One region of the Phormidesmis sp. 146-33 genome, then DNA from elsewhere that is predicted to be linked to it. Evidence: riboswitches for the same ligand, from Rfam matches in the RefSeq annotation. Region 1 holds a riboswitch; the other holds the start of a gene.
The links. Region 1 has a riboswitch for cyclic di-AMP ahead of ACJ2PR_RS06915 (universal stress protein). Riboswitches for the same ligand answer to the same signal wherever they lie in the genome.
Positions count from the first base shown of each region.

Region 2: another riboswitch for cyclic di-AMP. It lies ahead of ntrB (nitrate ABC transporter permease); the one in region 1 lies ahead of ACJ2PR_RS06915 (universal stress protein).

Region 1 is NZ_JBJPHU010000011.1:43,448-58,309, reverse strand. Features, by position in the region: gene phoU (phosphate signaling complex protein PhoU) at 1-170, shown strand, start outside; gene ACJ2PR_RS06940 (ribonuclease R family protein) at 601-2,943, shown strand; gene ACJ2PR_RS06935 (flavin prenyltransferase UbiX) at 3,053-3,673, shown strand; gene ACJ2PR_RS06930 (hypothetical protein) at 3,755-4,327, shown strand; gene ACJ2PR_RS06925 (hypothetical protein) at 4,430-4,573, opposite strand; gene ACJ2PR_RS06920 (shikimate kinase) at 4,689-5,294, shown strand; gene ACJ2PR_RS06915 (universal stress protein) at 5,413-6,084, opposite strand; cyclic di-AMP (ydaO/yuaA leader) riboswitch at 6,211-6,339, opposite strand; gene ACJ2PR_RS06910 (hypothetical protein) at 6,736-7,023, opposite strand; gene ACJ2PR_RS06905 (DMT family transporter) at 7,525-8,439, opposite strand; gene ACJ2PR_RS06900 (phytoene desaturase family protein) at 8,481-10,022, opposite strand; gene ACJ2PR_RS06895 (FKBP-type peptidyl-prolyl cis-trans isomerase) at 10,193-10,621, shown strand; gene ACJ2PR_RS06890 (glycosyltransferase family 2 protein) at 11,011-12,501, shown strand; gene recJ (single-stranded-DNA-specific exonuclease RecJ) at 12,557-14,862, opposite strand, start outside.
Region 2 is NZ_JBJPHU010000057.1:910-15,771, reverse strand. Features, by position in the region: gene ACJ2PR_RS20985 (alkaline phosphatase family protein) at 1-2,033, shown strand, start outside; gene ACJ2PR_RS20980 (hypothetical protein) at 2,458-2,589, shown strand; gene ACJ2PR_RS20975 (hypothetical protein) at 2,696-2,932, shown strand; gene ACJ2PR_RS20970 (hypothetical protein) at 2,929-3,078, opposite strand; gene ACJ2PR_RS20965 (DNA methyltransferase) at 3,442-6,171, shown strand; gene ACJ2PR_RS20960 (hypothetical protein) at 6,422-6,640, opposite strand; gene ACJ2PR_RS20955 (hypothetical protein) at 6,656-6,952, opposite strand; gene ACJ2PR_RS20950 (hypothetical protein) at 6,997-7,218, opposite strand; gene ACJ2PR_RS20945 (ABC transporter ATP-binding protein) at 7,261-8,097, opposite strand; gene ACJ2PR_RS20940 (ABC transporter substrate-binding protein) at 8,343-9,746, opposite strand; gene ntrB (nitrate ABC transporter permease) at 10,010-10,858, opposite strand; cyclic di-AMP (ydaO/yuaA leader) riboswitch at 10,948-11,141, opposite strand; gene ACJ2PR_RS20930 (nuclear transport factor 2 family protein) at 11,364-11,744, shown strand; gene ACJ2PR_RS20925 (DUF5678 domain-containing protein) at 11,943-12,269, shown strand; gene ACJ2PR_RS20920 (hypothetical protein) at 12,282-12,419, shown strand; gene ACJ2PR_RS20915 (hypothetical protein) at 12,646-13,032, opposite strand; gene ACJ2PR_RS20910 (hypothetical protein) at 13,042-13,374, opposite strand; gene ACJ2PR_RS20905 (hypothetical protein) at 13,774-14,178, opposite strand; gene ACJ2PR_RS20900 (tetratricopeptide repeat protein) at 14,126-14,392, opposite strand; gene ACJ2PR_RS20895 (element excision factor XisH family protein) at 14,429-14,851, shown strand; gene ACJ2PR_RS20890 (element excision factor XisI family protein) at 14,830-14,862, shown strand, end outside.

The DNA of each region.
Region 1 (14,862 bases):
ATTCAGACTACGAAAATCTTTATACTGTCCTGGCACATCAGTCTGACATCCAAGGTGTTGTAGAACCGATCGTTCTTTTAGTGCTCTTGATTCGCCACTTGGAACGCATGGCCGACCACGCCACTAATATTGGAAAGCGAGTGGCTTACATCGTGACGGGGCAGAGGTAAGGAACGAAGTTCTCTCTCATCCCTACTTCTTGTGGCGATCGTGCCCCTTTTCATGACAGTATTGAAAATAGCGCCTATCTGAAAAACCTGAGTGAAGATCGTTAGAATGACCTTTTTGGGTTAACTTAGGTGACCGATCGTGGGCAGACAAGCGACCTGAGTGTGCGACACTTCGCAGAGACATCCAACACGCTTTGAGAGGAGAGGTCTCTAGAATTGTCATTCGAGACAATGAACTGAGCAATTGGGTGAGCTTGGGTCAACTGACTGCGATCGGGCTGTGACGGCTGAAAACCGCAGACTCCCCACTGCCCAACGGGGAAACCACACAGGCGAGTGCCTTTTTGCGTTGAGTGAAAGGGGGTTGACTTGACTCTGTGGAAGCGCGAAACGCACGAACGAACAGAAGATTACGAGGACATATCGCTGCATGGAATTCTCGATCGCCGAACTGCTGGCAAATTTTACAGAAGATAAGCTGGTCGCCCCCAAAGCTCTAGAGAAAAAATTAGAGTGTCTCAACGAAGCCAGTCTCCGCAGATTGCAGATTACGCTAGATGCCCTGGAAAAAGTCGGCATTTTGGTGAAAGAGCGAGGCAAATATCGTCGAGTCACCGAAGACGGCGTGGTCGAAGGTAAGCTGCGCTGTTCGAGTAAGGGCTTTTGTTTTGCAATTCAAGATATCGAAGGGTCAGAAGATATTTACATTCGCGAAAGCCAGCTAAATCATGCCTGGAACGGCGATCGCGTATTGGTGCGTGTGACCAAAGAAGGCAGTCGTCGCCGCAGTCCTGAAGGTGAAGTTCGGTTAATTTTAGAAAGGGCAAATCCTTCGGTGCTGGCTCGGCTCAAGAAAGCGGATTCTGGAGACTATCGGGCTGTGCCGTTGGACGATCGTCTCTTATTTGAGTTGGATCTTAGAGAAAACGGCAATCATCTAGAAGACGCGATCGATAACCTGGTGCATGTCGAAGTGCAGCGCTATCCATTGGGGCAACATGCCCCGATCGGCAAAGTCGCCAAAATTCTCGGCCCCGATTCTGAAGCGGCCGACATCGATATCGTTTGCTGCAAACATGACTTACCGCGGGCTTTCCCAGACCATGTTTTGGCCGCCACAAAAGGACTATCCGCCAAAATTAGCAAAGTCGAACTGAAAAAAAGGCTGGATTTGCGCGGGTTGACGACGGTTACGATCAAAGCGCAGGCGACCGATAGTGCCGATGATGCGATTACGCTCGATCGCACCGATGACGGCAACTGGCAGTTAGGCATTCATATTGCCGATGTGGCCCACTATGTTGAGGCGGGCGGATCGGTCGATCGTGAAGCTCAAAGACGCGGCGTTTCGGTCTATTTGGGCGAATTGGTGCTGCCCATGCTGCCTGAGCAACTCACTGACAACCTCTGTTCGCTACAGCCCGGAAAAGATCGATTGGCGATTTCGGTCGTGCTGACGTTAAACACAGACGGGCAAGTGATTGAGTTTGAAATTCAGCCGACGGTGATTCAGATCAACTATCAACTCAGCTATCACCAGGCAGAATTGATTCTCGCCAAGCAGCACACCGAAGAAGTTCAAGAATTTGAGCCAATCTTTGAAATGCTGTCTCACTTGTCAGAGTTGAGCCACGCCATCAAAGAGCAGCGCCGCCAGCGAGGAGCCTTTGAACTCAATCTGCCCGAAAAAATTTACGCTCGTCCCGATGGGTCAGAAGCCCCTGAAGAAGCTGATAAGTACACATTTAGCAAGTTTCACTACGACGACGAAGGATCTTTAGGAGCGGTAGTCGTTTCTTCGACGTTGCCCATTCACTCGATGATTGTTGAGTTGATGCTGTTGACCAATCAGACCGTCGCAACTCACCTTCACGCTTTAGAAGTTCCTGCTGTCTATCGCGTCCACCCCACGCCCGACCCAGACGACGTACAAGAACTGATCAAGCTAGCCGTCAGCATGGGCATTGACCTAAAGCTAGAACAGGAAGACGAGGTGCATCCGCAGGACTATCAAAATCTAACCCACAAATTTGCAGAATCAGAATCAGAACGAGTACTAACTTATCTGCTGTTGTCCACGCTCAAACCTGCTTTCTATAGCACGACTCCAAAATCGCACTTTGGGCTGTCTTTAGAGCAGGGATACACTCACTTTACGTCTCCCGTTCGGCGCTACCCTGATTTGCTGGTGCATCGGGCCCTCCATGCTTTGTTTGAAGACGGGCGCGATCGTCGCTCTACTCGTGCCAAAGAAAGCGTCCATCTGCGTCATAGCTCCAGTCACGGACAAATCACCTGGAACGTATTGCCCACCGAAATTCATCAAGAATTAGAGAGCCATTTTTCAGCCGTGGTGGTGCATCTGAGCGAACGCGAAAAAATTGCCCAGGATGCCGAAAACGACCTGGAAGGGCTGAAAAAAGCCGAACTGATGAAAGAACGCACGGGCGAGATCTTCCACGGGCTGATTACGGGAGTTCAATCCTACGGCTTGTTTGTTGAGATCGAAGAACTCTTGGTCGAGGGGCTGGTTCATGTCAGTTCGCTCAAGGATGACTGGTATGAGTTTCGATCGCGCCAACAAACCCTCGTCGGACGCAAGAATCGCAAACAGTATCGACTGGGCGATCGAATCGAAGTGCAGGTCAAGAGTGTCGATTATTACCGTCAGCAGATTGACCTGATTGCTGTAGGCGGAGGCAGCGAAGCCAGCGAGGAAGATCTCGAAGGTGAAGACAACGCTCCCGATCAAGAACTCGATAGTGAGGAATAATAAGGAGGACAATAAGGAAGATTTTGAGTATTGAGTTTTGGGTTTAAGTGTAAAAACTGCTCAGAATGTTAGATTCAAAATCCGAACTTAAAATCAATGAGCGTCTTCTGTGCCTTCTAATTCTTCTCGTCCACTCATCTTGGGCATTTCAGGAGCTTCTGGGCTGATATATGCTGTTCGTGCGCTCAAGTATTTGCTAGAGGCGGAGTATACGATCGAGCTTGTCGCTTCTAAAGCAACCTATATGGTCTGGCAAGCTGAGAAAAATATTCGGATGCCTGCTGACCCTCTGCAACAAGAGGAATTTTGGCGGCAGCAGTGTGGAGTCGAGCTTGGCGGTCAACTGACCTGTCACTCAGCTACTAATGTCGGTGCTAATATCGCCAGTGGCTCATTTCGTACGGTAGGAATGCTGGTGATTCCCTGTAGTATGAGTACCGTGGCAAAATTGGCAGTCGGATTGAGTTCTGATTTGCTGGAGCGATCGGCTGATGTGCAGCTTAAAGAAGGTCGCAGGCTGGTGATTGTGCCGCGCGAAACGCCGTTTAGCCTGATTCATCTTCGCAATCTGACCACCCTCGCAGAAGCGGGAACCCGGATTGTACCCGCGATCCCGGCGTGGTATCACAACCCTCAGACGATCGAAGATCTCGTCGATTTTGTCGTCGCCCGTGCGTTGGATCAGTTAGAAATTGACTGCGTTCCTATCGATCGCTGGAAAGAAGGCTAGGATCAACAATGAGTTCTCAGTTTTGAGATTTGAATTTGCCCACCTCAAAACTCAACGCTCACAACTCAAGACTCAAAAACTATGCCTCTTCTTCGTCTCATCCTGCTGCTCGGAATTGCCGTCCTGTTGCTGCTGTTTGTGTTGCCCAACTGGGCACCGTCGATGCAGCTTGTCTTTTTGGGCATTCGATCGCCTGCATTTCCCTTGTCGCTATGGATTTTGGGCGCGATTGCGGCAGGCATTGTCACCACCCTTGTCATTTCGATTTTGTTTCGGCTGACAGGCTTCACCGCTCAACGCAAAGGACGAAAAAAGGCGCGATCGTTTGATCAGTCTTCCGCTAGAGCTTATTCCTACACGCAGTCCCCTGCTTCAGAACCCACGCCCCAAGCTGCCAACAAATCATCAGACTGGGAGGAAGACGCTTCAGATTGGTTTGACGACAATTCAAGCTGGGAAGACGAACCAAAAGACCGCAAACGCACCTCCGCTTCTCCGTCCCCTGACTCTGAGACTCGCTCATCCTACTCTTACAGCTACCGCGACCCTAAAGCGACTCGCCCTGCTGCGCCTGACTCTGTGGTGGATGCTGACTACCGGGTGATCATTCCGCCAAACCGCAATCTCGACCAAAATGAGGACGATGAGGGATGAAAGAATTGCTTCTATCGCTTGAGAAATGCTAATTCTTCCACTGTGTTCTTGACCGTATTTTTGACAGTTAGCTAAATCTTTTGAGTTCGCTAAACTAACTATCTACCGGGACTTCGATCGCAGCCACATTCTCTCCAGGCTCTCGATCGTGTTGTGATAAGTGTCCGCTTTGTAAGCAAGATGCTGCGTGTAGAGCAGGTCAGTCAAAACGGGGGTGACAACCATGTTGATCGCAGTGGCTCCCATTCATTTATGCAGCAAGTCTTCTATCGAAATTCGTCTGGTCAAAAGCAGCGATCGCTCAATCCTCCAAAAACGCTAGGCTGGTGTAGAACCCTTATTCAATCAACGGACAACTCTTTTGTTAAAAGGCGTAAATCTCTATCTCATCGGCATGATGGGGGTTGGCAAAACCACGATCGGACGCTTGCTGGCAGACCAACTTGATTACCAATTTTTTGATGTTGATGCCGTCATTGAGCAGGCCAGCGGGCAGTCAATTTCTCAAATCTTTGCAGAGTCGGGTGAAGCAGCGTTTCGACAGCTAGAAACTAACGTTTTGGCAGAATTAGCTCCTTACACTCGACTTGCGATCGCGACGGGCGGCGGTATTGTCCTCAAACCCGAAAACTGGGGATATCTGCGGCATGGAGTCATCGTTTGGCTAGACTTGCCCCTGGATGAGCTTTACAATCGCTTGCAGCACGATCGCAGCCGTCCCCTGCTACAGTCTTCAGAAACGCTCAAAGCGAGACTCAACACGCTGACAGCCCAGCGTCAATCCCTATACGCTCAGGCAGATGTGAAAATTACAGCACAAGCTAACGAGTCTCCGACTGAGGTGTCTAGCCGAGTTATGGAAGCGATCGCTCAAGCCTGTCAGCAGAAGATCGCCGCCACTCAGGAGATCGATCGACTCAATCGAGAGGCTCCTTATAAAATTCAGAATCAGATTCAAAACAACTAGCTTCAAAACAGTTAGGGCAGAAATGAGAGAATCAGACGGGAAAATAACTCCCCAATGATTCTCTTATCTCCACCCTCTCATACGTTGCAGAGTTCAAGATTGGACGAATAGCCTTTTCTCAATCGTTGTCCAACGCTGAAGGAATGCCCAAAATGGGGCAGGGAAAGTCCTGACCTAACTGCTGTACCAGCGAATGAGCAGTCGTTTCACAACCCAAAATCAAGAGTGAAGCGGACTCTTCCTGAACCACAGACCTTAACTCTTCGGCTACGGTGCCAAATCGCAGATGCGTCTTTAGTGACCCTCGCCACTCATCCGCTAGACAGCGCGCTTGCCAGAGAATGCGATCGGCTTGCTCAAATACGTCCGACATCCCGATTGGTTGGATGAAATCACTGAGTTCGGGTAGCTCGACTACTGCTGTCTGATGACCCTGACGATCGGCTTTGCGAGGATATGGGCGCTCTCTCAGATCTACCCGATTTTCAACCTCTCGAATGCTTTCTGTAGGGCAATAGACCGGGATCTTAGTCGTTTTGTTTTCGACGACATACACAACCTGTACAGTGACTTGTTTGCCAGTGGCGAGCCGGGTCTGATGGGCAATCCACAGCGTCAAGTCTAGAGCCGTTTGACTACAAGGAGAACCCGAATAGCCAACCGCCAAATTGATTTCTTGCTTAGAATTTGGGGTCAGAGAATGCGCTTTGGGCAAAAGCACCATTTGATTCACTAGATCAGAACGACCCAGCGTGCTTTGAAGCCGCACCAACATGGACAAAATATTCACAGTAAAACCTCTCAGGATTAGGATAGGCGAGAGGTGGGTCAGGGCTAAACTCAACACTCAGAACAAATCCGAGCTTGAGATACCAGGAGACCTCAATGACAGTTGCTGACAGTAGCAAGTCTTGGGCGCTCCTCCCATTGCCGACGGAGTTAGCTGACGGGCTAAGACTGGAAGGTGTCTCTCTTAATCTGGGTAAGATTCGCCCCAAAAGGTTGGTTCCTCCGCTTCAAATTCGCAACTCAGAACATTTACTGAGCCAAAATTTAGATTAGGCTACCCACTCAAATAATGGTTTGACGGCACATGAAGGAGAATCCAACTTAGAGTTATGGAATCCTTCATTGATCAATCTAGTGCAGCTTTATGGTAAAAGGCTGCTACTTTTAAGACAAAAATCGTTTCTGCTTGAGTTTATTTAACCGCAAACTCTAACAGTATAACAGCGCAAATTACAGGTCTGCCTGTCCTATGAAAAGATATGTTTTGTTAGTGTCTGTTATCTAGACTACAAATACAACTATTTCATAAAGATTTTAGATTAATATCTGTCTAAAGACTCAGCTTAAAAGGAAGTTTAATCAGATGTTTTGAGCAGCCTCTGGGGTAGTGGAGATTCTTGGGAGACTGCTTTCTGGCTAGAGAATCTCTTAATTAACAAAGTTGAGAATTTGTGACGTTTGTTTCGACGTTTGTTTCTAACAAATTTTTGTATAGACGATTGGTTCTAGTAGCTCTTTTGAATTTGCCAAGCAGCTCTAAATAAGCAAAGGGTAAAACGATCGGCCAAAGTAGCGTCGCGATCGTCAACACAATTAAAGACATCTGTTTTTCTTCTTTTGACATATCAGCGTCTTGTCGGAAAAAACCCAGCCAGCCGATAAACAAAATGGGCATCATACCAAGGTAAAAAACACCCAGGAAGAACAACAGTGTCTGCATTGTGGATAACCCTCATGAATGATGTTTTAGGAACTGATAGGGCTTCAATCGCTTGTTAATGGACGAGAAATGGTATCCGAAGCGCCTTCTATACAAATACAGGGAAGCTCTGCTGATTCCATGAGCGTGAATACGTAAGCTGTTTTCAAGATGAGAGGTATTAAAAAATAAACTACCTCAAATCTACGGACAAGGGTTTCGTATGAGTCGCTACCTGATACGTTTAGTAGAAAGTTTACTTGAATTTGCTCCTTGCTGGACTGATCTGAGCCAACCAAAAATTCTCTTTTCCTAGAAGTGATGTCACTCAAAGTTTACGGTTTTAGGAGTCTATTGTGCCTTGAGTGAATGCTACTGACTCCATGATCTCCCTTTGGTTGTAGCAAAAAAACACGGTGCCATGTCTCTTACTTATGAGGGATCGTTTGCGGCGATACTGATGCATCTAGGCAATCGGTCATAGGTTATTAGTCATGAAATGCTCACTTTTTGAACTAACTTTTAGGCTCTAAACAGCAGGTAAACTCCAGTCAACGCGATCGCCACCCCCAAAACTGCTCTCAAACTAACTCTTTCACCCATGTAAACGGCAATCGGCAAAATAAATAAAGGACTTGTATTGGTGAGCGCCTGAGCAACCCCAGTAGCGGCATACTTTAAAGCGGTCTGCTGAAGCCAGATACCCAGGTAGGTGCTGACAAAGGCGGTTCCGACTACTACCTTGAGCAATCGATGAGACTGGAGTGGTTTGATTAGACTACGAGACTGCCCCTGCAAAACGACCCAGAGAAGCAGGACAATCGTGCATCCCAATAATCGGATCAGGGTACTCCAGAGAGGGTCTACATTAGTTCCTGACAGGGCGGCCCGTGATAAGACGGCTCCTCCAGATTGTCCCAGGGCTGCCAAAACGCCAAAGATTAGACCTCGTAGGGGACGAAAGTGAGTTTCAGCTTCAGATGGGGGAACCCGTTCGAGGACGACCCATATCACTCCGGTGAGGGTCAGTCCGATTCCTAACCAGGCTGAGAGCGGCAGACTTTCTTGCAGAAATATCAGGGCTAATAGGGCTGACAAAGAGGGGGAGAGGGTTTCCAAGACCAGCGTTCGTCTGGCTCCGATGCAGTTGAGGGTGTTGAAGTAAGCGGTGTCTCCAAAGGCGATGCCCAAAATGCCGCTGAGGAGGAGCAAAATCCAGCTTGTGGGGCTGATATCGGGAATGGGTTGTCCTTGTAAAACCAGCGTAATCAGCAGGAAGACGATCGCAATCCACCCTTTAGTGAGATTTAAAATCAAGGGCGACACCTGCCGTCCGACACCTGTATAGATGATGGAAGCGATCGCCCAAATCAAAGCGGCCGTCAGCGCAGCAAATTCTCCTCTAAATTGGAGCAAACCAGCGGGAAGTAAGGACATAGCAGACAGAAGGTGAGGGCGGCAAATCTAAAACTCAGAACTCAAACCTTTTTCAAGAGGTCTGCTGTTTGGTGAGGCTCGACGATCGTATTGGCGCAGAGAATTCCAGAGGCGGCGACAGCGGGCACTCCAATTCCGGGAAGCGTGCTGTCTCCGACGCGGTAAAGTCCAGAAATGGGCGTATGGCAACTGGGAAACCTGCCTTGACCAACGGCGATCGCGGCTCCATACGTCCCCTGATGACGGCGCAAGTAATGGGCGTGAGTGAGGGGAGTGCCGATTAGCTCCAGGACAATGCGCGATCGCAGGTCAGGAATAATCCGTTCTAACGCACGAAACAGGGAGTGCGATCGCGATCTTTTCCTCTCTTCATAGGTGTCGTCTCGGTGCCATCCCTCAAACGGTTCTAGCGTGTAGGCGTGGAGGGCGTGGTGTCCAGGGGGTGCCAGATTTGCATCCCAGACTGAGGGAATCGAAATCATGCAGGTGTTTCCTGGCGTAGTGATGTCTTGAGCCGCATCGTGAACGACGACGTGGTGCCCGGTCAGATTTTCTAAGCCGTCCGATCGGATGCCCAGATGCAGATGCATAAAGCTATCGACTGTGGGCGTGTCTAGCGAAGTCTGACGGTAAGCCGCAGGCAGATCAGTCGGTTTGAGTAACTTGGTGTAGGTGTCCCAAACTGTGGCGTTAGAGAGCACGATCGGAGCTGTCAAAATTTCCCTTTTTGTCTCTCCTTTTCTCAGCCCTTTTCTGAGCTGTACGCCTTGCACTTTGCCAGACTCAACCAAAATCTGCTCAACGTGAGTGCCCAACCGAAGCGTGCCGCCCCACTTTTCTAATCCTCTGATCAGCGCTTGAATAATCGCTCCACTGCCGCCGATTGGGTAGTCGATCACCGATCGCGTGCGCTCTCCAAACATAAAGGCGACTTCGGGGGCGATCGTGCCGTGAGCTTTCAACCCTGACAGCAAAAAGCACTCCAAGTCAATCAACCGCCGTACCCAGGGGTCGGTTACCGTCTCATCCATTAGTGCGCCCACTGACCCTTGAATCACGCCTATCTGAGGCAGCAGTTTCAATAAAGTGGGCAGATAGCGACTTAGCAAGACTGGAATCAGCTTCAAATCGGCTCTCAGGGCCAGCGTGGGAATTTCTCGTAAGCTGTCGTAAAGTTTGAGAAAGCGCTGTTCGAGTTGGGCCAGTTGGTTTGCCCCTTGAGGCGTAATTTGGGCAAGCAATTGCCGATAGCGGTCTGAGTTACCGTATACCGGAAAAGTGCCTTCGGGAAAATGATAGTGACCAAACGGATCGTACGCGATCGCTGCCACCGACTCGCCCAATACGTCCAACACTTGTCGCAATGGATTGACTGAATTGGGGTCAGCCAATCCGCAATAAAACGACGGGCCAGAATCGAAGTGAAACCCCTGCCGCACAAAGCTGTGAGCCGCCCCACCCGGAATATTGTGGCTTTCACAGACAATTACTCGTTTGCCATATCGAGCCAGCAGGGCCCCCGCGACCAGTCCGCCGATTCCACTGCCGATGACGAGCGCGTCTGCGTTGGTTTGACTTTGCATCGTAGATGTTTAGGTAAATGTTTAGATCGGGCCGGTTTGAAGTCTGGGCGGCTAGAGTAAAACGTATTGCAATTCTCACTTAAGGAACTTTGCGACGATTGCGCTTTCCCCTAATTTAAGTAGTGATGAAGTGCGATCGAGCAGTTACGCAATTACAAGGAGCTTAATGCATGGTACAGGCACAACAAGGCGATACGGTCAAAGTCCACTACACAGGTAAGCTGGACGACGGAACGGTTTTTGACTCCTCGGCAAGTGGCGATCCTTTAGAATTTACGATCGGGTCGGGCAATATCATTCCAGGTTTTGAGAAAGCCGTTGTGGGCATGAGTCCTGGTGATTCTAAAACAGAAGTGATTCCGGTAGATGAGGCCTATGGTCATCATCGAGAAGAAATGGTGCTAGTGGTCGATCGCACCCAGATGCCCTCTGATTTAGAACCCGAAGTTGGTCAACAGCTACAAATTCAACAGCCTTCAGGTCAGACAATTCCCGTGGTGATCACTGACATCTCTGAGGCTGAAGTGACGCTCGACGCAAATCATCCTTTAGCGGGCGAAGATCTGACGTTTGACATTCAATTGGTCGAAATTGGCTAAATTCTGAGTTTTTGGCGACGAGATTGGCTTTGTGATCCGGGCGATCGGTCTGGAGGCAGAGCCAATTTTTGTGAAAATCAATGGAATTGCTCAGTCCGTTCGTAACTACGGAAAAAATTATCGTATAACTTTCTTAAATTTCCGTAATGTATTGTTGGGGAACTGAAGTCGATTGTCGCCAAATGCCTGATTTGCCTCTCACGGCAGATCCAGATTGAGAAGATTATTGTATTCTTGGATAATCTTGCTCATCCTCCATACGCCATGTCAGACAAGGTTTTCAGAGTTTCTGACTCAAGATCTGCGCGGTTTGTATCTCCTCATGAAGTTTGACAAGACTACTTGTGCATGGTTTCTATCTATATGGACTCGTTAAAACTTAAAAAATTATGAGGAAGGGACTTCTGCACAAGCCCATCGTTGTTTTTGGTTCCGTTATTGACAAAGTGATCTTCACGCATGTGGTGGTGATCGGCTTACCCACTCTGATTTACTACTTCATCTTGAAGAGCGGATGGAATCTCCTTGCCTTGCATGTGTGCATCCCCATCCTCTATTTTTTGACCTCGATCGTGGTGATTGGGGAGTCGGTTTCAACGGCGATCGCCTACTCAACTCCACGCAAACAAAAACCTCGGCTCGGAACGCTGCAACGCTGGCTGAGAATGCCTCGCACCTATGCTACTCATCGACATTTGCCGTCTGAGCCAAAACGCCCGCTGCCCAAGTGTTCTCTCGTCGTCGTGGCATATCTGCCCAATGAGCAGCACATCATTGTCAAGACGCTGAAGTACATCCTAAACAATGTGCACCGCCCCGAAGCTGGGCTAGAAGTGATTTTGGCGTACAACAGTCCGGTTCGGCTGCCCGTCGAAGATGAGCTAGAACGCCTCGCCGAACAGTATCCAGAATTGCGCCTGCTGTATGTCGAAGAAAGTCACTCAAAAGCCGAAAACCTGAATGCTGCGCTGAGAATTGTCACGGGCGAGGTGACGGGAATTTTGGATGCTGACCATCGCCCGATCGCTGATTGCTTCAAACGTGCGTGGAGTTGGCTGGCGAGTAATCGCTACGCAGTGGTTCAGGGTCGCAATGTAATTCGCAACAACAATAGCAATTTTTTGACGCGGATGATCGCTGTTGAGTTTGAGTGCATGTATGGGGTGAGCCATCCTGCCAAGTCGCTGCTGGCTGATACGGGCATGTTTTGTGGCTCAAATGGCTATTGGCGGACGGCTGTCCTCAAGCGGATTCGGTTTGCTCCTAGCATGATGACGGAGGATATTGACGCGACCCTGCGTACCCTGCTGAGAGGACACAATATTGTCCATGAACCCAGCATTATCACCACAGAATTGGCTCCGATCGACGTGCGATCGTTCTGGTTTCAGCGCAAACGGTGGGCCCAAGGCTGGCTCGAAGTGACGCTCAAGCATCAAGTGCCGCTGCTGCATTCTCACAAGTTAGACGGCTGGCAAAAGCTTTATTGGACGCTGCTTTTGATTTATAGCGCTGGGTTTCACTTTGTCGCGCTGCAAATTTTTCCGATGTTGTTTAGTTTGAGTTTGAGTCAGACGGAGCCACCGATCATTCCTCAAGAATATGTGTGGGCAACCACTGCTCTGACGCTGATGAGCGGGCCGATTCAAACTTTGGTGGCGTGGCGAGTCAGAAATAAGATGGTGAAACATCCGATTCGGGATTTTGTGGTCTATTGCTTGTTTATCCCGTTCTATTGTGTGTTTAAGAATGTGATTGCGATTATTGCCATCTACGATCACATTTTGGGTAATACGGAGTGGGTTGTCACCAAGCGTGGATTTCGCGAATCCGTTGCGGCTACACCTTCTAGACGAGAAGTATTGCGTAAAGCGAGCTAGCCAAAATCGTTCCTTTCTCAGTTCAGAGGTTCCTCACACGCTTCTTTGAACTTGATCAGAGATTAAAAGTTGTTTGAAATGCCACATTTTGAATCGTCGTGAGCGGCACCTGATAAAAATATTGACGATAAAACTGTTCTTCTCGAATCTCAGCTAGAAACTGTTCGGTGACTCTGGCGATCGCTTCTGATGACTGCGATTCTCTGGCTGCATTCCAGGTGATCTGAAAGCGGTCTGAATAAGTGACGCTAAAGCCCAAATATTCCAGTGCTTTGAAGCCACTTTTGAGGGGACGATCGCTGATTCCTAACCGTTCGGTCAACTGCTGGCGCGTGGCAGTTTCTCCAGTGCGGCTCAAATATTTGGCGATGCCGACCAGTTGGGCCCAAATCTCGTGGGGAGGCGTGAGTGTGGGCGTAGGATACGCGATCGCCAGGTGACTTTTTGCGTTGAGGGCGCGACGAAACCAGGCTTGTAGCTCGCTCCAACTGGTGGGGCAGCTTTGCACTTTGAGCAGCTTTTCGGGGGTATTGGAGGGCATCTCAGTGCGCCAGTCAAGAATCCAATCCACTTGTGGCGAAGCTGTCTGAACGGAGGTTTCACAGGGACGAACGGCCACCAGGCGCACTTCATACTGTTTGCGAAAGGTATTGTTTTCGAGTTCGACGATCGCATCACAGCGACCTTGAGGAATTTCGTGGCTGTAGTGTCCCCACCAGAGACCGGGAAAGCCCGTTGTGACCGTTTCGTCCAGGATTTTGAACTCGGTTTGAATATAGCGGACTTCTTGCCCCTTCCAGTCGCGACTGTTGCGATGTTTGCCCACTTCAAACCAGCAATTTTGGATTAGCAGTTTGGGAATCGGATTGCCCATGCCGCAAGGTTCGATTAGTTTGAGTTCTTGAAATAGCTCAAATCCCAATTCTTGAACGGTGACCTGTAGATCGGCTTTGAGGGAAGGCGTAGCAGGAAGAAGCTGTTGGCGCGATCGCTGGTTGATCGCCTCGACAAAGAGCGGTAGATTTTCGACAGGTAAACTCAGCCCTGCTGCAAACGGATGTCCGCCAAAGCGATGAAGCAGATGCGCCTGATCTTTGACCAGTTGGTATAAATCAATTTGATTGGCAGAGCGGGCAGACCCACGAGCCAGCGATCGATCTGAAGAATGATTCGCTGCCTCGGTGCTGAGAAGAATGGTAGGTCGCCCGTATTCTTGAGCAATTTGACCTGCGACGAGTCCCAATACGCCCAGATTCCACTGGTCATCCCAGAGAACGATTACGCCTGTGGTGGAGAGATCTAGCTGGGCAAGTTTGGCGGTCACCTGTTGAGCGACATCTTTTTGTAAAGCTTTGCGGCGAGCGTTGGCCAATTCGGTCTCGTCGGCTAATTTTTGACAGCGCTGAGGGTCTTGACTCGTCAGCAACTCTACACAAAAGTGAGCATCTCCCTGAATGCGGCTGACAGCGTTGATGCGCGGGCCGAGACCAAAGGAAATATCGGTGGCTCGATCGCCGCTCCGATGACACCGTTCTAACAATCTCGTGATGCCGGGGCGGGTCTGTTCAGAGGGCTTGCGTTTGCTGTGAGTCTGGAGTTGTTGGATGCCTTTTTGGGCGAGATAGCGACAGTCGCCTTTGAGTTCTACCAGGTCGGCAATGAGTCCGATCGCCACCAGATCCAACAGCGTTTCTAACGGTTTTTTGGGCACCTCTGGCATCGTTTGGTAGAGCGCCTCAACCAGTTTGTAGGCGACGGCAACGCCTGAAAGTTTGGCTAACGGATGGTCAGCAGGAAAATAGCGCGAGTTGAGAATGGCGACAACAGGCGGACGATCTTTGGGCAGGGTGTGGTGGTCGGTGACGATTACGTCGATTTCTAGACTTTGAGCGTAGGTCAATTCATCCAGGTTAGTGCTGCCTGTGTCGCAGGTGACAATTAGCTGACAGCCTTTTGCTTTGAGCGCGTCAATGCCCGAATTGGACAAGCCGTGAGACTCGGTGAGCCGATTGGGAATGAAGTAAAAAAGCTGCTGATTTTGGGTAAAAAATTCTCCCAACCCATCCCACAAAACCGCCGTTGAAGTCACGCCATCGGCATCAAAATCTCCCCAGATGGCGATCGTTTCCTGAGATTCGTAAGCCGCTTTGAGCCGTTGAACCGCCGATCGCATCTCCTGCCCAAATTCAAAGGCGCTCGTTGGTTTGTAAAGATCAGCATTCAAATAGCCCGCCAATTTCTCAGGGTCGCGAATGCCCCGTTGCCAAAGTAGTTGAGCCACATACCGACCTTTCACGCCGTGAAACTCAAGCGTTTGAATGAATTCTGCTGGTGGCAACTCTGATTGAATAGCCCAAGCGA
Region 2 (14,862 bases), on a different contig from region 1:
AATCGCCCGTTGTGTTGATTTCTCTAGATGGCGCAACGCCTAGATTTGTTGAAGAGTATCTACAAAAAGGCATTCTCAAACCGAACCAGGGCCTGGGATTATTAAAAAGTCGGGGAGTCGTTGCCGAGCGTAACATCACCTGTAATCCCTCACTGACGGCGGCTTGTCATGTCTCGATCGGAGCCGGGGCCACGACGGCCAAAACCAATGTAGTCGCTAACAGTTTTCACCTGGTTGCCAGTCCGTTTCGGCAAAATATTAGCGGGTTTGCAGCCCCGATCGGCGGCTATTCGATCGACGCTAACGGCGTGAGTCAAAGCGCCACACCCACCGCAGAACCCATCTGGATCAGACTGCGACAAAACGGTAAAAAAGTCGTCGCTGCCACCTTTCCGGGTGCCGATGGCGCTGATATTCGTCTGACCACTGCGCCGACCAGTCCGCTACTGCAATCTGCTAAAGAACGCACCGTCGATTACACCGTGCCATTTGGAGCCTTTGCGGGACTGTCTGCGAGAGGGTTTAGCCTGACTCGTTCTGACTTTCAGCCTGCCTCAGAGCCGACGATTGCTCAACTCACCGCCGTCAACAAAGTCTCCTACAGTCCCGTTTTGCAAACTTCGCTAGAGCAGGTCACCGTCGGAGGAGCCAGTTTTGATCTGCAAGCGGCGGCACTTGACACCAGCAACGATCGCCAGACTAACTACGACACGATCGTGTTCTTTGATGCAAAATTGGGAATTCAAGTGGGTGGCAGCTTGCCCTCTACAGGGTCGGCATTTGTGCAGGCAAAACTCAAAAAATCGAGTCCGTTTTACTTTGAAGGCAGTTCTAACAAGGCTGGAACCGCTTTTTATGTCAGCAGACTTACGCCTGACTTGTCTACGGTGCGTTTAGTTCGCTATTCGGCTAACGCCATTCCTCGCAACGCTGCTGTCTTGGCGGATGTAGACGATATCAACAACAATGTTGGATTTTGGGCACCGCAACCTGATTTTCGGATTCCTCAGCGATCGGCAGTCGGTCTGAATGCCTTTCCTGATAGAGAACTTGAAGACATTTACGAAGACCTAGTTCAAACCTTTACCGACTATCAAACCCGTGTCGCCCTGAGAGCGATCGCCAAGAATCCTGATGCCGATCTGGTGCTGCTGTATTTTGAACAACCCGACGGCTCGGAACACCAATTTTTGACGATCGACCCGCGACAGGCAACCGATCCCACTGATCCCAACTCGATCAACGGGGGACAAGATGCTGCCAAGGTTGCCCGCTATGCGACCTATGTTCAGAGGGCTTATCGAGTCGCCGATCGAGCGCTTCAGCAAGTGATTCGAGCCGTCGGGACTCGTGGGGGCATTCCGCGCCGTAACATCATTGTCGTGTCGGATCACGGGTTTTCGCCCTTCCACACCTCGGTCAATCTCACGCCTTACCTGACAAGTAAAGGATTTGATCCGACTAAAGTGCGGGCAATCACGTCGGGCCCAGCGACCAACATTTACATCAATCTACAGGGACGCGAACCCGATGGCACCGTCAGCCGTGAAGAATATGTCACCCTCCAACAGCAGATTGTGCAAGCGCTTCAAGAATTGGTAGACACGAATCCCAACTACGCCAAAAACCAACCCATTTTTGACAAGATTTACCCACGTCCGTTGCCCCAAGATGGGAGCGATCGCCCCTTTGGTCTGGGCACCAACGAATTCATTGCTCAAGACAGCGGCGATGTGTTTGCGACAATGGCTGAAGGCTACAACTTTGACGGAACACAAACCCCTTCGATTCCACGACTGGGGGATAATTCCTCGGTGACTGGCTTCCTTTCGGTGCCCAGCTTTTATGGCGCACATGGCTACAATCCAGAGAAGCTCAACATGAGTGCGGTGTTTTTTGCGGCGGGGCCAGATATCGATCAGGGCAGTCTGAAGCAAGTTCGCAATATTGACGTAGTGCCGACGATCGATCGTCTGCTCGGAATCGAATCAGCACCCACTGTTCAGGGACAAGCTTTGAAGCTTAAATCCTGAGTTCTCTGAATTTTGGAGATTTCTGAATACTGATTTCTGACTATCAAAGGCTGTGGTTGAGACACTCCACTTAACTCTTGAAGATCGAGTTTTGCGGATTTCCACTACAGCCTATTTTTTAGCGTGAATTCGATAAGAGGTTTTCCGCTTCGTTGTTCACGGCTTCTGCCCCCCAACCCCCCAATTTTGGGGGACTTTCAGAGAGGAATTCTGGTTCAAAGTCCCTCACTCGTGGGGGATTTAGGGGGCGTTCCTGGATCTAAAAGCGAAGCGAAGCGTTCATCGAACTGACGTTTTTTAGCGTCAATTTGACTTGGTTATTTCTTGCCTTTTCGCCGTCAAGATTACTAAATCCTCTGGGGGGTGATTAGCATGGGGGAAACCGATCAACGGCGATCGTTCAGCATCTAATGCTTGTTGCCCCATGAGTCTCCATTTGTTACCTGATTTTTTTGAGTCCTGCCTGAATTCGATTTGTCAGCATTACGCCCATTGGTGGCAGGTCTACACACGGACGGATGTGGTGGGATGCGATCGTCAAAAAACAGCCCCATGAATTTGATGAAGTTATTTGACTTCGTTGTTTGCATTTTCTGCTCCCCAAGTTGCCAATTCTGGAAGACTTTAGATTAGTGCTGAGAATCTTGTTTGGCGGCTGACCGATGGTACGATCAAACACGCCCCACGATCGTAGAGACGGCATGGCTAGAGAGAAGCGAACGATTCGATATGACGATGATGTGTGGGTGCTACTAGAAAGTCACGCAAAGGCAACAGGCAGACCCGTCAACACGATCGTCAATGATGCCCTGCGCGAGTATTTGACTGATGAAAATAGCCTTGAGGCACGAGTTGCCGCTTTGGAGGCGCGGGTAGCAGCGATCGAGTCACGCGGTTAGGTTCTGCCTTCGACGAGCGATTTTAGGTCAGTTAGCAGGTCTACTAGCATTCGGACTTGTTCATCGATTTCGTCTGGCTTCTCTGGGTCGAGGCGAACGACGGTTTCGACGACGATCGAGAGGTCAATGATGATTTTGGGTTTCATGGGTGGCTATAGGGTGGCTAAAGTCTGTCACTAGCATAGCGGATTCGTTTTCTGTGAGCAAGCCTTTGAGCGAAATTTGAGCTTGGCGGTTAATTGAACGTAGGTTCGATAGAATTTTCCGCTTCGGTAGTGAGCGCTTCTGCCCCCCAACCCCCCAATCTGGGGGACTTTAAGCCCAGATCTACGGTTCAAAGTCCCTCACTGGTGGGGGATTTAGGGGGCTGCCCAGATTTGTAACCGCAGCGAAATTTTTCGTTGAATTCACGTTAATTGGGCGACAGTTGTGATTAAGCAAACAACGATCGTGATTTTGACGACTCTGTGTGAATACTGATAGAGAAGCCCCCTACGAGAAGATTTGATATGTCAGCGACTCCTGCCAGCCTTCAAGCGTTTGTTAGTTTTTGCCAGGGTCTGAAGGGGGATGAGAAAGGGGAGTCTCAGACGTTTTTAGATCGTTTTTTTAGGGCATTTGGGCATGAAGGGGCGATCGAGGCAGGCGCGGAGTTTGAGGATCGGCTCAAGAAGTCCAGTGCTAAAGGAAAGACGGGATTTGCGGATCTGGTGTGGCGATCGCGCCAATATGTTCCGGGCGTTCTCATTGAGATGAAGAAGCGGGGCGAAGATCTGAGCAAGCATTATGCCCAGGTGGAGCGGTATTGGATGCGGATTACGCCCAATCGGCCTCGGTATGCGATGTTGTGCAATTTTGATGAGTTTTGGATTTTTGACTTTGAAAATCAGGTGGATGAGCCTGTAGACAAGATTTCTCTAGAGCAATTGCCGGAGCGATCGAGCGCGTTGACGTTTATGGAGATCGGCGGGATGCGTCCGGTGTTTCAAAACAATCAGGTGGAGGTGACGGATCGATCGGCGCGACGGCTAGGAGAGCTTTATCAGTTGCTGTATGAGCGGGGTAAGCACAATGGGTTTGACAGCTTTAGTGAGGAGCAGCTACAGCGGTTTATTTTGCAGTGTGTGTTGGCGATGTTTGCAGAAGATCGGGGGCTGTTGCCGCGTGATATTTTTGTGTCGCTGATTCAAGACTGTATGACGGGGGGCAGCACGTATGACTTGATTGGGGGGCTGTTTGAGCAGATGAATCGGCGGGGCAAAACGCCTGCGGGACGCTATCAAGGAGTGGATTATTTTAATGGTGGATTGTTTGCGATCGTTGACCCGATCGAGCTAACGCATGAGGAGTTGAAGTTTTTGGATGTCTGTGCGCGAGACAACTGGACTTATGTGCGTCCGTCGATTTTTGGCAACATTTTTGAGGGGGCGATCGATCAGTCAAAGCGTCATGCTCATGGGATTCACTTTACGAGTGAGGTCGATATTCGGCAGATTGTCAGGCCGACGATTAGTGATTTTTGGGAAGAGCGGATTAATGGGGCGAGTTCTATTGCTGAGTTGAATGCGCTTCAGCTTGAGTTGCAGGCTTATCGGGTGCTTGATCCGGCGTGTGGGTCGGGCAATTTTTTGTATGTGGCGTATCAAGAATTAAAGCGGCTAGAGAAACTGTTGATTGACAAGATTGCAGAACGGCGGCGATCGGACACGGGGCAAATGGCGATCGGCTATGTGACACCCAATCAGTTTTTTGGGATGGATACGAATCCGTTTGCGGTGCAGTTGGCGCGGGTGACGATGATGATCGGGCGAAAGATTGCCATTGATAAATTGGGTTTGTTTGAGCCTGCTTTACCGTTGGATACATTGGATCAGAATATTGTCTGCAAAGATGCCCTGTTTAGCGAGTGGGAAAAAGCAGATGCGATCATTGGCAACCCGCCGTTTTTGGGTGGAAAACAGATGCGGATTGATTTAAGTGATGAATATGTTAATCAAGTGTTTCATCGCTTTCCAGATGTAAAAGACTCGGTAGATTTTTGTTCTTATTGGTTTCGTTTAGCTCACGATCATCTTGACGAAAATGGTAGAGCCGGATTGGTTGGCACAAACTCAATTAGTCAAGGTAAAAGTAGAAAAGCTAGTTTAGAATACATTACTCAAAACAATGGCTATATTCATGAAGCAATCTCTACACAGCCCTGGTCAGGAGAAGCAGCAGTCCATGTCAGTTTGGTGAACTGGAGTAAGCAGCTACCGAAAAGATATCATTTAGATAATCAAATTGTTCTAGCGATTAACTCGTCGCTGCAATCTACGGTAGATGTTTCAAATGCAAAAAGGCTTTCAGCTAATCTGAGCAGATGTTTCGCAGGTATAACTCCCGTTGGTACAGGCTTCATCGTCTCCTTAGAGCAAGCAGAGGCATGGAAAAAGGCAGATCCAAAAAATTTAGAAGTTATACGCCCTTTTCTGGAAGGTAATGATCTCGCGTCTAATCCATACAAAGATCTAAGAAATTGGATTGTTGATTTCAATGATATGAGCATTGAAGAAGCAAGTGAATATATCCAGCCATTTCAGTGGATTAAAACAAAAGTTAAGCCAGAAAGAGATTTGAATCGTAGGCAAGTTTATCAAAGCTACTGGTGGAAGTTTGGAGAACGAAGACCAGCAATGCGTCAAGCTCTAAAATCTGTTTCTCAATATTTCGCTGTTGCTCAAACTTCAAAATGGGCTATCTTTCTTCCTTGTTCGCTGGAATGGCTACCTAATGCCAGGACACGAGTTGTTGCTTGTGATGATTTTTACATCTTGGGGATACTTACTTCTACAGTACATCGGGTTTGGATGAATGCACAAAAATCAACTCTCAAGGCAGATATTTCCTACACTCACAACACTTGTTTTGAAACGTTTCCATTTCCGCAATCGCCCAGCGCAAAGCTAATTGATCAAATTCGCAACGCAGCCCTAGAACTTCATGAATACCGCACCCAACAGATGGAGAAAAAACAATGGGGCATCACTCAGCTATACAACCAATTTTTTCACGAACCCAGCAGCCAACTCGCCAAACATCACGCCAAACTCGATGATCTCGTTCTAAACGCTTATGGGTTTAGCAAAACTGACGACATCTTGACCAAACTCCTCGACCTCAACCAACAACTCGCCCACAAAGAAACCCAAGGCGAACCCGTCATCGGCCCGTGGGCACCCACCGACAGCCAGCCTTAATGTGAATTCGACAAAGTTTTTGCTGCGGCTACAGATCTGGGCAGCCCCCTAAATCCCCCAAAATTGGGGGACTTTGAACTAAGATTCTTGTCTTAAAGTCCCCCAAAATTGGGGGGTTGGGGGGCAAAAAGTCTCCCAGAATTGGCAGCTTGAGGGGCAAAAGCGCAAAATAACGAAGCGGAAAGCTCGATCTCTTCGAGTTACCCGCAAGGGGGCGAATCGACGTAGCTTCACATCTCAAACTCAAAACTTACGCATCTCTGCGCTCTAGTAGAGCAACCAATCGATCGACACTTTCAGCCTGCATTCGAGCCGTTTCAGCCTGCTGTTGAGTGATTCGCTTGAGTTCATCAAACCCAGTCGTGACCATTTCTTTGAGGCGATCGATTCCCTCATTTGTGCTTTCAATGCGTTCAGCAATCTTTGTTGTGGCTGTTGCTAACTGTCTGAGTTCGTATTGAATACCCATAACACGTTATTTCTTTTAATTTCCCTCTTTGCGCTCTAGCAGTGCGATCAGACGATTGATACTCTCAGCTTGCATTCGTGAATTTTCCATCTGCATTCGAGCCGTATCAGCCTGCTGTTGAGTGATTTGCTTGATTTCGGTGAAGCCAGTTGTGACCAGTTCTCTAAGCTCATCGAAGCCAGTATTAACGGTTTCTCTGAGGCGATCGATTCCCTCATTTGTGCTTTCAATGCGTTCAGCAAGCTCTGTTGTGGCCGTTGCCAACTGTCTGAGTTCATACTGAATGCCGATCGTAAAATCCGGTTGCGTCATAACCCCTCACCATCTTGGACGTGAATGAATTTTACCAGCACAATCTAACTTCTCTCTCTCCGCTCTAGCAACGCCACCAATCGATTGACACTTTCAGCCTGCATTCGAGCCGTGTCAGCTTGCTGTTGAGTAATTTGCTTGAGTTCCTCAAAACCAGTCGTCACCACCCCAGTCAGGTGATCAATCTTCTCAGCCAGCTCTGTTGTAGCCGTTGCCAACTGTCTGAGTTCGTACTGAATGCCGATCGTAAAATCTGGTTGCGTCATAGCTCCTCATCATCTTCAACGTGAATGAATTGTACCAGTAGCTCATTCATCGCTGCCAAAGTGCTGATCGAGAAAATTGAGTGCATGATTGCGAAGGTCATAATATTCAGACGACTCTCGAAGCTGTTGGCGATCGCGCGGATGATCAAACGGCACCTCTAAAATTTCGCCGATCGTCGCAGCCGGCCCGTTGGTCATCAGAACGATGCGATCGGACATATAGATCGCCTCATCGACATCATGCGTAATCATCATCACCGCCTGACGGTGGCTCTCCCAGATTTCGAGAACCTGACGCTGAAGTTTGCCGCGAGTCAATGCATCCAACGCCCCAAACGGCTCATCCATCAGCAACATTTTGGGACGAATCGCCAACGCACGAGCAATCCCCACTCGCTGCTTCATCCCGCCCGAAATCTGATCCGGGTATTTGTCCGCCGCCGCCGTCAGATTCACCATCACCAGGTGTTCATTCACAATCTGCTTTTTGTCACCCGCAGACAGATCCTTCAACACTTCATCGACTGCTAACCGAATGTTTTCTCGAACGGTCAACCACGGTAACAGCGAATAGTTTTGAAACACCATCATTCGCTCGGCTCCCGGCTTGCGAATCTCTCGCCCGTCGAGTCTCACCGATCCAGAAGTCGATTTCTCCAGCCCCGCCACAATCTTGAGCAGCGTCGATTTACCACAGCCAGAGTGACCAATGATCGAAATATATTCATCCTGCCCGATCGCTAAATTAATCCCCTTCAGCACAACGAACTCGCCCCCATTGGGAGCCTTATAAGACTTGTGCAGGTTCTCGATTTCTAAAAATCCGGTTGGATGAGCGTTGGTGTCAGGCATGTCGATCGTCGGTATCGATTGACTCATGATAAATCTCCTGGGTGAGAACTTTGTAATTAGCGAATCGGTTCCCGGCTCAATGAAGGTCAGTTCAAAGGTCAGTTCTATGGGTCAGTTCTATAGAATTCTTGCGCTTCGTTGTTTGAGGCTTCTGCCCCCTAAATCCCCCACGAGTGAGGGACTTTGAATTAGATACTCTTGTCTTTAAGTCCCCCAGAATCGGGAGTTGGGGGCAAAAGCGTTGAAGAACAAAGCGAAAAACTCCATCCAATTCACGCTAGATAAATCTTGGTAGGAGCATTGGCTCGAATCTCAAAACTCTCCAAATAGCGAACCGGATCACTCGGATCAAACGCTTTCTTGTCGATAAAGACTTCCGCAGGTTCAATCTTGTAATCATCACTCGGACAAGCAATTCCCAGGTCAGCCGCGACTTCTCGATAGATTTCAGTCTTCCAGGACTTTTCGGCAACTTCGTGAGCATTGGCAGGAATTTCCTTAATTTGTCCCCAGCGGGCGGCTTGCGTCATTAGCCAAATGCTGTGAGATCGCCACATAAACGTCGAGTGAGCATTCGGCACTTGCGGCACATTTGAGGGAAGGTCGAAGAAAACAGTCGTGTCGTCTGCCTTCACGGTGCGATCTTTGCCATCGAATCCGCCATAGTTATATTCACCCACGATCGCAGGTCGAGTCAGGTTGAGTTTTGCCCCGGTGAACGATCGCGCAGAAATGATTTTGGCGACCTCTTCTCGATTGTTGGGATCGCCACAGTAGCGACAGGCTTCGATCATGGCTTTGAGCAGCGATCGATAGGTTTTGGGATTCTCATCAATAAAAGACTGCGTGACACAGAGAAGGCGATCGGGGTGTCCGTGCCAGATTTCTTTACCCTGAGCAAACGTGAAGCCGATTCCTTCATTGCCTGAAATGGCGCGTGTGTTCCAGGGTTCGGCCACCATATAAGCCTGCATTGCCCCGATGCGAACATTCACCACCATCTGAGGCGGAGGCACAATCATGACGCGAAACTCCTGAATCGGATTGACTCCCGCCGCCGCCGACAAATAGCGCACAAAGTATTCATAAATTGCAGAACTGAGAACCACCGCCCAGACTCGTTTTTCAGACGGCAAGTTGTCAAAATAGCGCCGAAAATCTCGTCCAAAGGCCTCCAAGTCGCCATTGTATTCAAACCAGGGACGCAGGCCAGACTCCCACATCGCTCGATTCATGGTCATTGCGTTGCCGTGTCGATGAATCGTCATTGCGGCACAAAGTGGGGCATGTCGGGCCCCTTCTGCTCCCATTCGAGCATTGACTACGGCACCAGACACCACAGGCGATGCATCCAATCGTCCAAAGATAATGCCGTCGCGAGAAGTGGCCCAACTGGCTTCTCGGCTGAGTTTGACGTTAAGACCGTACTTATGAAAAAAGCCTTTCTCCCAGGCGATCGCAAACGGCGCACAGTCATTGACGGGGACGTATCCGATCGTTAGATTTGGCTTCTCCAAACTTTCGGGCTTGATGATCTGGTCGATCGCTAAAGCCGCTTGAGAAAGAGACTGAGGGGCACGATTGGCATCGATCGCACAAGACGATAACACGAGTCCGGTTGCCGTTCCGCTCATTTGTTGCATAAACTTCCGTCGTGTCCAAAAATCTTGAGTCATAGCGGAGAAGGGAGGAGGAATGAGGGAGAAAAGAAGGGATGAGGGATGTTTGGTTTAACGGGAGTTCGATTAAGTTTTTTCGCTTCGGTGTTCTGCGCTTCTGCCCCCCAACCCCCCATTCTGGGGGACTTTAAGACAAGAGTTCTAATTCAAAGTCCCTGACGGGTGGAGGATTTGGGGGCTTCTCTCATAACCGCAGTGAAGAGATTGAATTAGTGAAAAGATTGAATTCACCTGGGTTTAGCGGAGAACTTAAAGCTTTTTCAGGTCGATCGCCGCTGACGAGTTACAAACGCTTCGAGTTGGGTGATGGCAAAGTCTAGGAGCAATCCTGTTAGACCAATTACTAGAACGGCTAAAAACACTGAACTTAAGTTGAGGCGGCTCCATTCATCCCAGACAAAAAAGCCAATTCCTATGCCACCTGTCAACATCTCGACTGCTACAATGACCAGCCACGCCACACCCAAACTAATTCGTAAACCACTAAAAATGTACGGCAACGCAGCAGGCAAAATAATCCTGGTGATTCGTCTCCAGCGCGGCATTTCTAACACTTTTGCTACGTCTAAATAATCTTGTGGAACGCTAGAAACACCAAGCGCGGTATTGATAATCGTTGCCCAAAGTGACGTGATAAAGATTACAAAAATTGCAGAGGGATCAGCCAAATTGAAAATTGCTAACGCAATCGGGAGCCACGCCAATGGAGACACCGGCTTAAAGATCTGAATCACTGGATTCAACGCCAACATCGCTCGTCTAGACATGCCAATCAGAAAGCCGATCGGAATCGCTACGAACGCCCCCAAACCAAAGCCAATCAACACCCGCCGCAAACTCGCCAACAGGAGCCAGCCAATTCCGAGATCCCCTGGCCCACGCCGATAAAAGGGATGCAAAATGAAATCTAAGTTTGCCATTAACGCTTCTGGCGGAGTCGGCATCACGTCGTGTTTGAGCAAGGCGATCGCCCACCACAGCACAATCACACCCAAAAACCCGATCGCAGGCAACCACACCGCTTCTTGAGCGATCGCGGGACGCACTTTTCGCCAAGTAGCCTGACTCGCAACGGCTACGATCACAGCCAAGTTTAGCTGAAGGATCATCGTCAACACCTCAAGCTCAAAGACTCAAACTAAATGTTCGACCTAAATTAGAGACACTGATGAGCCTAAAGCAAAATGCTGAAACTCTACAGTCCTCTCTCAACCGCCGACGGAGTTAGCTGACGGGCGAGGGCTGAGAGATGCCCTTCTCTGGTATTGGTCGCCGACTCAAGTTTGAATCGTTTGCGATCGACCTTTCACAGAAGATAAGCCCCGATGTTTTGGTTCCTCCGCTCCAGTAAGTTACTTGCTAGAAACTCACCAGATTAAGCTGACCGATTTGACTTTTAAAGACTCTACCATTCTCCGCCAAATGTATCAATCCATCTTTTGTCGTAGGGTGCATGGACAAAGCTGGAGGATAGTGAATATCAGAATTACTTTGGTTTATACAGCAGATTTCTAGTTAGTGAAGCACACTTAAATTGGCAAGAAACCTGACCAGGAGTTTCAATCACTTATTTTTGTACTTCATCTATTTGCAAAGTGCTGTAAAGGTGACACGATGAATAAAACAGTTGAAACTCAAATTATTGAGGCCGAAGAACGGCTTAGACTGGCAATGTTGGCTTCTGATGTCAGCGTCTTGGATGAACTACTCGCCCCTGAACTCGTCGCCACCAGTCATCTCGGAGAAATCATTAGCAAACAAGACGATCTCGCTGCACACAAATCTGGCTTGATTAAGATCTACGAGCTAACCCCTTCCGAACGGCAGATTCGACTGTATGGAGAGGTCGCGATCGTCTTCGTCAGAATGCAAATAGTTGGCACCTACAATAGCAATCCCGCGAACGGTGACTTTCGTTTTACCCGCGTCTGGGCCGTCTCCCCCAAAGGAACCTGGCAAATCGTCGCCGCTCACATTGGAATGGTTGCCCAATAAAGTACTTCACGGCGATCGACTGCAAGCTCGATTTGATTGTCACACAATTCAATAGGATCGGCTGCAAACTTGATTTGATCGTGATTTTCGAGAATTGTGGTCACTGTGAGGAGGCTTGCGGGCAGGAAAGGAAGAACGATCGATCGCACTTCCAGGCAATCAGCTTAGGTTAGCGCTCGCATCTCACTCGCTTTTTCCTTGGCTGCAATCGCGCTTCACAGTCTTTCGTTAAGCGATCGCATTGATGTTGTTAAAATTGAGGATATTGTCAATGAGGCTGAGAGTATGGAAGTCCAAATGCTTGCCGATATTCTTGCGTCAGATAGTCAGTGGCTTGCTACGCATTATGACGAGCTAATTGCAAAATACCCTGGTAGAGTGGTTGCGATTGAAGGTGGGCAGATTGTAGGCGTTGCGGATACTAGAGAAGAGGTTTGCCGTCCTTTTGTTGAGGCAGGGGTGGAAGTTTTGCCCTTAGTCATTGATGTTCCTCACCCAGAGACATCGTATGATTTGTTGATTTAGAAGGTGTACCTTGTGGCTCCGATTCGGTTTCCCTATCTTCAAAAGCGAGGAAATCTTGAACCGATTATTCCAATGGGTGTGAAGTTGGGAGATCGTTGGGAATGGATTGAGGTTTATGTCGATTCGGGTGCGGCTTACAGTCCTAATTGACCATATGCTGGTTTGCGAATAGCGATCGCTCGACTGTACAGTTTGGTTGATCTGGAACGTTTGCCCAGATATGACTTGCTGCTTTAGCAAAATGTGTAAGGTGAAATCGGGTGAGGATTGAGAGACAACCTGAAGGTTCATAACACCGCTCTCACAATAATGGTCTAATTTCAACGTGCTAGAAACGGCTACGATCTCGCTATCTGGAAATGGTTGAGCGCTGGCATCAATTTGGATCAGCGATCGCAACAACATGAGGCGAGTGAACATCGATCACCCAGTTCTCATCGATTACTTCTAGGCTGTCGTCTAGAACTAGAAGTAACTCGCCCACAGGTAAGCCTGTAGGAACGAGGAGTAAATATCTAAGTTGAAGCCAATGCGCGGTTTCTGTTTGATTTGGAGTTACGCCTAGAGAACTGCTAATCAGTTGAGGAGTAGGCAGTTGTTTAAATCGAATCGTTTCGTAAGGTCGATCGTTTTCGTCCCAATAGCCGTGAATTTCAGCTTGGCAATCTTGTAGATGTTGGTGTGCGATTTGATTTGGATCGATTTGTGCTAGAGCTTGAGTGAAGTTTTGCCAAACTGGATGAGTTTTGAGTGTTGTATTCACAGAGCTTATTCAATGAGTGGTCATTTTGCCTGGGAAATGGAGGACTTCTTCTATTATTTTGGCGTGAAATCGACGGTTGCCACCTTTTCCCAAAATTTTAGATTTGAAATCATAATCGAGTTCCTCTGAGGGAACCAGCCCAGTATTTCCTTTGGGCGGAACGACACCTTTCTTGATCGCTTTAAGATGCTTGCCTAATCCATCATACAAAGTACCGAGTTCGATCTGAGATTGACTGAATGAAACTTGTTGATCGTTGTTGAAGCAATAAATTTTATTCACCTCGATCACTTGCCATTGGTTCGGAAGTTCTGGATATTCTGAGCTAGAGCGATCGCTCATGTTGTTTCAGTCGTAGTCAGTGTTCCAGATTTTAGCAGGTCGCAAAAAATGAAGCGCGACCCCTTGCGGGTAACTCGAAGAGATCGTGCCTCTCAAATAGAGCGATCGCATTCAAGCCGATAAGCGATCAAGGTGCTGTTGAACGATCGCGCTACTCAATTGTTCACAAAGTTTTTCGAGCAGTTGCTCATGAGTTTTTGGGGACAGTTTTCCAAGTTGTCTCTGAATCATCGATCTTCGTAATGTGGACTAGATCGGTTGAAAGGAGTTGAGTTGGGATTCGACTTGTAATGAGCGCGAAGATGATATGACGATTCTCTAACTGAGCTTGTTAGACAATACGCGGGGCGAATTTTGCTATTTGATAGATCGTCGAAGGGAAACTCGATCAAGACAATCTTACGCTTCATCTGCGATCGGTTCACCATCTTCTAAGGTGTAAATATCTTCTTCAGGATCGTTCAGTAAGTCGTGGACAGAAGCAGCGATCGCGGACAGTGACCATTCTTGCTCTGAAGAGGGATCTGAAGTGTCTAGAGAATCGACAAAGGTAAGAACGACCTGCTGTTTTTCCAGAGGAAGCTGGCGAAGTTTGTCGAGAACAGCTTGCTGAATTTGAGTTGCTTCTAACATAAGACGATAAACAGGCAGATTGGCTGTCCCGAAGATAACGCTTTCCCCCATTTTACGTGATTCAAGTGAAATCGCTCTAACAACAGGCGATCGCACTGCCAGGTTAAACAGATCGCATTCAATCCGACAATCGATCGAGGTTCCGTTGAGTGATCGCCATATGATACTCATCGCCAAACTCCATAAAGATTTCCATTGCGGTTTGCAAACAAGCTCTCGCCTCCGCAGCATTTCCCTCCGCCTCTGCTAACAGCCCTAATTGACCATAGGTACTGGCTTGCGAATAGCGATCGCACTTTGTAGACTGCTGATTAAATCCTACGATTACCGCTACTGAATGACTATCGCGCTCAAACTTGATACGATCGCTGTAAATGTAAGTCATTCTTCGTCTGGGACAGTTTTGCAGGTGTAAATTTTAATGTCAGCAAGAGATTCCTTTCATGAAACAGTTAAGCAAGCCTTGGTAAAGGATAGTTGGGTGAATGTTGCTCCGCTCACCTTGAGATATGGCGCAACAAAATTAGAAGTTGACTTAGGAGCGGAACAAGTCCTAGTCGCACAGAAGGACAGCGTTCAAATTGCAATTGAGGTAAAAAGTTTTTCGGCAGCGAGTGTTGTGTATGAGTTTCATCAAGCAATTGGGCAGTACATCCACTATCGAATGGTTTTAAGACAAACTCAGCCCAATCGTATCCCTTATCTGGCTTTACCTGATGAAATTCATCACCGTTTTTTCCTGACTCCGTTTTTTCACGATAGCCTAGAGGAGAATCAAGTCCGGTTACTGTTAGTCGATCCAGATCTCGAAGAGGTAAAACAATGGATACCCAAACCTCTATAAATGGCACAGAT